One region of the Halolactibacillus sp. JCM 19043 genome, then DNA from elsewhere that is predicted to be linked to it. Evidence: predicted binding sites of a transcription regulator. Region 1 holds the regulator's gene; the other holds the start of a gene.
The links. Region 1 encodes LexA, which represses DNA repair genes until DNA is damaged. Its sites were predicted from a motif close to CGAACATATGTTCG; they were not measured.

Region 1 (3,432 bases):
TAAAGGTCCTGTTGTTGCTTCGACGCCATCTGTATCTGTCACTTCAGGGTGTCCAGGTGTATGTGACCCTAATTGACGGAAATTTTTAAGGTCGTCAATACTTAGATTATAACCTGATAAGTGTAGTAATGAGTAAAGTAACATAGAACCATGACCCGCAGATAAAACGAAGCGGTCACGATCGAACCATTTTGAATGCTTTGGATTTTGGTTCATAAACTCAGTCCATAATGTGTACGCCATTGGCGCAGCCCCATTGGTAACCCTGGGTGTCCTGAGTTTGCCTTTTGGATGGCATCGATAGAAAGCGTACGAATAGCATTAATTGATGTTTGTTGTACTTGATTTGTCATACTTCTTAAACCCCTTTCTGGATTCATACATAGATTAATATGTACGTACAATTTATATCCTATAATGAAAACGCTATTTACACAAGACAAAATTGTACATTTTAATGAATAATCTTAATTTTTTGACCGTAAGTTCTTGATTTTTTGGGGTGTGACATCATCGCCGTTAGGATCAACGATGGTCATCCCCTTGAATTGGTTCTTAAATGATTTTCTTACATTTTGTAAATATTCTTCTCGTAAGATTTGTTGTTCTTCTTTTTCTTCATTTGATAAGCCCTCCGCTTTTGCTTTTTTAGCTAAAGTATTAATGCGGGCTAACTTTTCTTGTGACAGCATATTTTAAATCTCCTTAATTTGTTGATTTTCACTATGTCTATCATAACGAATCTTCACCGCTTTCTGCAAGTGAGAGGTATTCTTGATAGCGGCGGTGGACGGTTGCTTTAGATACATTATAACCTAAACCACGTAAGGTAAGCGCAATATCTTTAAATGTTAGCCCATTATTTCGCAACCTAACAACTTCTTCAACCGGAAACACTTTTGTGTCTCGCCCTTTTGCTTGGTCAATCTTTGTTAAGTTTTTCTCAGGTCGGTAACCATTTTGTACCGCTTTTTTCATCCCGCGTTTGATTTTTAAGTTATGGATTTTTCGTTGGTATTCTTCCACAATCCCCACGATTTCTAACACCATACGATCAGATTCAGATAACTGAAATTCACCTGTTTGCGATTGGGTAAAGATCTTCACGCCGGATTTCTTTAATTGATGGAAAATAGCGATTTTCGTTTCACCGCGGCCTAACCGTGTTTCATCTTGAACGAGTACCGCATCGACATTCCCGGTTTGGCATTGATCAAATAATGACAATAAGCCGTCACGCTCAATTGTATACCCACTTACTTTCTCTTCGATAATATCAAGAACATCCATCTGTTTATGTTCAGCTAACGCTAATAATTCTTGTTTTTGGCGGATGAGTGACGAGACTTGTTCATCTTTTGTTGTACTGACTCGACAGTAAATAATGACACGCATTGTTGCACCTTCTTTTCATGGAAACATACTTTCTATTTTAGTGTAGCGAAAGGGTTTGTTCGGTGTCAATGTTTTTCGAACAAACGTTTGATTTACGTTACATTAATATGGTATACTTAACTAAAATTGATTGGAGGGACAATGAATGGATACCCTATCAAAACGTCAAGAAGCGATTCTTAATTTCATTAAACATTATCAAGCAACTAAAAACTATCCACCTTCTGTAAGAGAAATTGGTGAAGCAGTTGGCTTATCATCTACATCAACAACCCATGGTCATCTCGCTCGCATGGAGAAAAAAGGCTATATTCGACGTGACCCGACTAAACCACGGACGATTGAAATCGTTGACGGAACAGAAATGAATCCGAAGATGCGCAGTGAAGTGGCTTATGCCCCTCACATCGGGAAAGTAACCGCTGGACTTCCGATTACCGCAATTGAGAATATTGATGAATTTATTCCAATTCCATCATATTTAACAAATACAGAAACTAATACGTTTGCCTTAACAATTGAGGGCGACAGTATGATTGAAGCAGGTATTCATAACCGAGATGTTGTCATCGTTAGACAACAAAATACCGCAAATAATGGCGATATTATTGTTGCCTTAACGGACGACGGTGAAGCGACAGTGAAACGGTTCTTTAAAGAAAAAGACCATATTCGCTTACAACCAGAAAACTCAAATATGGAGCCTCTTCTATATAAAAACATAACGGTATTAGGTAAATTGGTCGGTTTGTACCGCCACATTAAATAAAAAGCAGGGTCATTGGTGTTTACCAATGACCCTGCTTTTATTTTTTAGCTCGTTTTAAAGCTGTTATACTAGCGCATTTAGTCTCGCCTCTACGTTTGGTGTCACCCCATCATCATAAACGATCACCCGGTAAAATGGCGCACCGTTGACGTTTGCTTTTATAATGTCAACGTCAAAACCATGCTGGCTTAGTTCGGCTTGGCGTTTATTTGCTAATATGATATTTTTAAACGAACCACATACTATACTATTCGGTTTTAGTAACGTGTTTTTCACGGATATAATAGCCTTGACATGAGCTGCTACGATTTTTTCAACCATCGATGACTTAAATAAGGCAACATAATCAAGCGGATGATCAATAAACAGTGATTCTGTTAGTACGGCAGGCATTGACGTTTTTCTTAAGACATAAAAATCTCCTTTTTTCATACCGCGGTCGGTCACGTCTAATGATTGACAGATGGTTTGATGAATGAATTGGTGGTAATCACCTGTTTTTTTACTCGTATTTAAATACCGATAACTTTCAAAACCTGTTCCTCCTCCTGCATTAATATGAATAGATAGATAAAAATCTGCTTTAAAACGCTCAGCCAGAAGAACTCTATCGGATAATGAACACGTCTCATCAACGTGTCGGGATAATTTAATCATGATATCTTTGTGCTGAGTTAATTGATCTCGTATACGCAGCGCTATAGCTAACGTCAGGTCTTTTTCTTTTAACTGTTTATGACAGGCCCCAGGGTCACGTCCCCCGTGACCAGGATCTAAAAATATTCGCAATGGTATATCGCCCTTTCTCTTTTCTATTTTTTCGTGCTATACTATCTGAGGAATACACATGCAGGAGGAATATCAATGAAAAAAATAGCGTTATTACTTTCGTCAGTCTTACTTATTGCCATCGTTGTAGGATGTGCTGACACAGCGACTGATGAACCAATAGAAGACACTCCAGAAGACACAACCCTTACCTTTGAAGAAGAACAAACCGCCTTTTATGAGCAATACCCTGAAGTGACGGACAATCCGATTGTTACCATTGAAATGGCAACCGGTGAGACAATTACATTAGAGCTGTATCCACATACAGCACCAAATACCGTTGCGAATTTTATCGCACTCATCGAAGATGGGTTTTACGATGGTGTCATTTTCCATCGCATTATCGAAGACTTTATGATTCAAGGTGGCGATCCACAAGGGAACGGTTTAGGTGGACCCGATTACTCGATTCCTGGTGAATTTAATTCCAATGGATT
Region 2 (3,432 bases), on a different contig from region 1:
GTTTCATTACCAATGATGTCAACAACTTCATCAAATAAACGCATGACTTCTTGCCAGACTTGCTCTTGGTCACGTGCTTTTTTAACTTTACCTTGTTGTTCCAGTGTTTCTTGCCACTGCTCAAGCGTGACATCAACGCCGATGGTTTCAAGAAATTCATACAGCGCCACTACCTTCTCTCTAACGGGTGATTTTTGTCTCAACTTTTCATCAATTGGGTGTAGATAGCGAACGATATGGTCACGATAGCGATTAATACTTTCTTCTATCTCAATTTCTTCATCCGTTTTGACTCTCTTATCAAAGCCTCTAAACCGTTGATAATAAAAAGCTTCTTCACTTAACCAGCGTTTACGTCCTTTGATGCCATATTCTAGAATATAATTTTCTAACGTATCAATCGCATCGTCATCAAACTGAACGGTCTCATCTCCTACCGGGAAAAAGCCTGTTTTAAGCAGTCTAAAAACACTGTCGTAACGCCATTCTGTTTGTACAACATCAAACAGTGAGCGAATCAGTTCCATGAGCGGGTGATTGATCATGGGTTCTTTCTCGTCAATAAATACAGGAATCCCGTAATCATCAAAAATAGTGCGAATTAAATCGTGATATAACCCTTCATCTCTTACCATTAAAGCGATATCCCGATAGCGATAGCTGTCTTCTCGAATGAGCGCTAAGATTTCTTGGGCAACCCCTTCTATTTCCGCACGTGGATGCACGCCATAAGCAACTTTTAAATCAGACGGTCCCTGAAACGGCGGAATTGGACGTGTATCAAAAGCGCTATCTAAGTGCTTAATAAATGACGCAACCTCTTTTGTATCTCGCAGATGGGTAACTGTTACTTGTTGTCCTGCCTCTTTAGCAAGTGCCATGACTTCGTCAAAGGTCTCCTTCGTTTGCGTAAAGATATCGAATGGTTCTATTTGATCCGTTTTCGTCTCTGGTAACGTCAACGTGAGCGTGATATTCTTAGTGTGCTGCATTAATTTAGACAAAACAGCTTGTTCGAGCGGGGTAAAGCGATGAAAGCCATCAATATAAATCGTCGCATCTTTTAAATACATTGATTCCAACACTTTTTCCTCTAACAAACGCAGACGGTCTTCTCCATCAATAAAACGCTTAGCAAGAGCTTCAGTTAAATGACTATATATGTAATGAAGATCAGTTAATTTATCGTGCAACCCCCCCTGAGATTGTGCTTGGTTATGAGCTTGATATAAATCTTCAGGCGTAATTTTATACCGCTTAAATTCTGTGATTAACACTTCTAGTTGTTCGATAAAACCTTTCTTTTCAACTGACTGTTGAAACATATGCCAATCTGTTTTTCGTTCTTCGATGATTTTTCGAAGCATCATTTGAATACCCGTTGAGGTAATCATTGGTTTCGTTGCACCACCAGTCTCCTCCATCACCCTAAAAGCAAGGCGTGAGAAACTAAGGACCTGTGCTCTAATACTACCCTTAATCTCTTCTTCTAATAAGGCATATTCTTGTTGGAACGTCATCTGTTCTGGTACGATAAATATAATCGGTTTACCGTAAGGTTCCTGTTTTAACATTGTTTTAATTTCTTCTCTTACAACATCACTCTTTGACATTGTATTTGAACCTAATATAAATCGAACGGTCATATCATCACCTCATCATTTATTACGAGCGTTTGTTCTTATTTTAACACAAGTCATCCAGATATCGACATATCAACAGAAGGAAATTAACATATTTAACTATTCGTTTTTCTAATTTACTAATTAGTTTTTTAAAATTCTCTTAAAAAATGACGACTAAAAAACTTCACCACATATGTTTGGGTGAAGTTTTATTGAATCCATTTCACTGTTGGGTAATAACTTGCCATAACTCTGCCTGTCAGTTGCCCTTTATGAATAAGGCCGAAATTTCGACTATCTAAGCTACGCGAACGGTGATCCCCTAGTAAAAAGTAATGGTCTTTTGGAATCACTTGGCTATCCTGAATCAGCGTAAGTTCAAAATCAACCATCATACTAAACTCTTCTTCCGTTAAATAAGTTTCTCCTAAGGGTTTATTATTAATATACAATGTATGATTACGGTAATGAATCGTCTCCCCTGGTAACCCAATCACACGTTTAACAAAATAGGACCCATCACGTCGCTTAAAGACGACCACGTCAAAACGTTCAACAGGTTGATATTTATATCCCCATGTATCAATCATAATAAAATCTTGGTCGTGAAGCGTAGGTTCCATTGAGTGTCCATCCACAACAAAAACAGTAAAAACAAACGTCTTCAGAAAGATCAAGAGAATGAGAAGAAACATTAGTACTTTCACCATATGAAAATCTTGACTTTTATACAGCTGTTTCATGATGCCTCACCTCTCATTCATACTCATCCGGGTGAATTTCTCCCTTCTTAAATAAGAACTTCTCAATGTATTTACCTAGAATCCAAAATAACGAAATCCCTACCCCAACTAGAACTGTTTTTACTGGGTTTTCCGCGAAAGATGTCAAACTATCACCGACATAAGCAAGTGAGAAGATCATGACCATCTTTCCTAGAACAACCGCTAGAAAGAACTGAACAAAGCTCACACGTGAAATCGCAGAGACAAGATTAATAATCGCTGACGGTGAGAATGGGAAACATAACATAATAAACAGCGGTCCAAACCCGTGCCGCTCAACCCAACTTGTCACACGTTTCACCTGCCTATTCGTATAAATCCATTTTATAAGGGTCACATGTCGAAAATGGCGAATGATTAAAAAGACAAAGATTGAGCCTGCGACCCCGCCTATCCATGAATATACGAAACCTCTTAACAACCCATATGCTGCTGCATTGGCCATAACGAATACAAAGATCGGAAGAAACGGGAACAAAGCTTCTAAAAATGGTAATAAAATTCCTGGTAGCGGTCCAAATCCTTCATAAATAAACAATAAACGTTCAAGTAGTTCTTCATATTCGCTTGCTCTGAGGAGCTCTGTAACTTGATCCCATGTGATGGTATCTGGTAATGGTTGTGACAAAGTGAACTCCCCCTTTTGATTTATTGGACGATATTTCACACCCTATGGTTACTTATTCCCGAATTCCGATAAAATATAACGCTTTTCTTTTAACTGACAACATGATAAAATAAGAACAAACGTTCTTATTTTATGGAGGGATGAGTCATGGACCATTTAACGCAAAAACCAGACCATATATTATCACGCTATGTTTTTTTATCTTTTACTATTGATACGTTAGAGCTTGAACAGAAAACACTTCGTCAAACAGCTGGTATTAAATTATCAGAGACTCTTGTGGAATTTATAGATTGCATGCTAGTTAGTGCTAAAAAACAAAGACGTGCGCTAAAAGAAACAATGTATAAAGAACGATTATTTATTCAACCTTTAGGTTCAAATGATGTGTTCA

Region 2: a site for LexA is predicted at 1,669-1,682, ahead of addB (helicase-exonuclease AddAB subunit AddB). Genes of this name have one in related genera too.

What each region holds. Positions count from the first base shown of each region.
Region 1 covers NZ_BAXD01000041.1:10,301-13,732, forward strand. Annotated here, with positions in the region: partial or broken gene tkt (transketolase) at 1-353, opposite strand, end outside; gene JCM19043_RS14050 (DUF896 domain-containing protein) at 468-692, opposite strand; gene JCM19043_RS14055 (recombinase family protein) at 733-1,395, opposite strand; gene lexA (transcriptional repressor LexA) at 1,541-2,164, shown strand; gene JCM19043_RS14065 (N-acetylmuramoyl-L-alanine amidase) at 2,228-2,953, opposite strand; partial or broken gene JCM19043_RS14070 (peptidylprolyl isomerase) at 3,029-3,432, shown strand, end outside.
Region 2 covers NZ_BAXD01000016.1:8,727-12,158, reverse strand. Annotated here, with positions in the region: gene addB (helicase-exonuclease AddAB subunit AddB) at 1-1,646, opposite strand, end outside; gene lepB (signal peptidase I) at 1,835-2,368, opposite strand; gene JCM19043_RS08990 (TVP38/TMEM64 family protein) at 2,382-3,038, opposite strand; gene JCM19043_RS08985 (hypothetical protein) at 3,186-3,432, shown strand, end outside.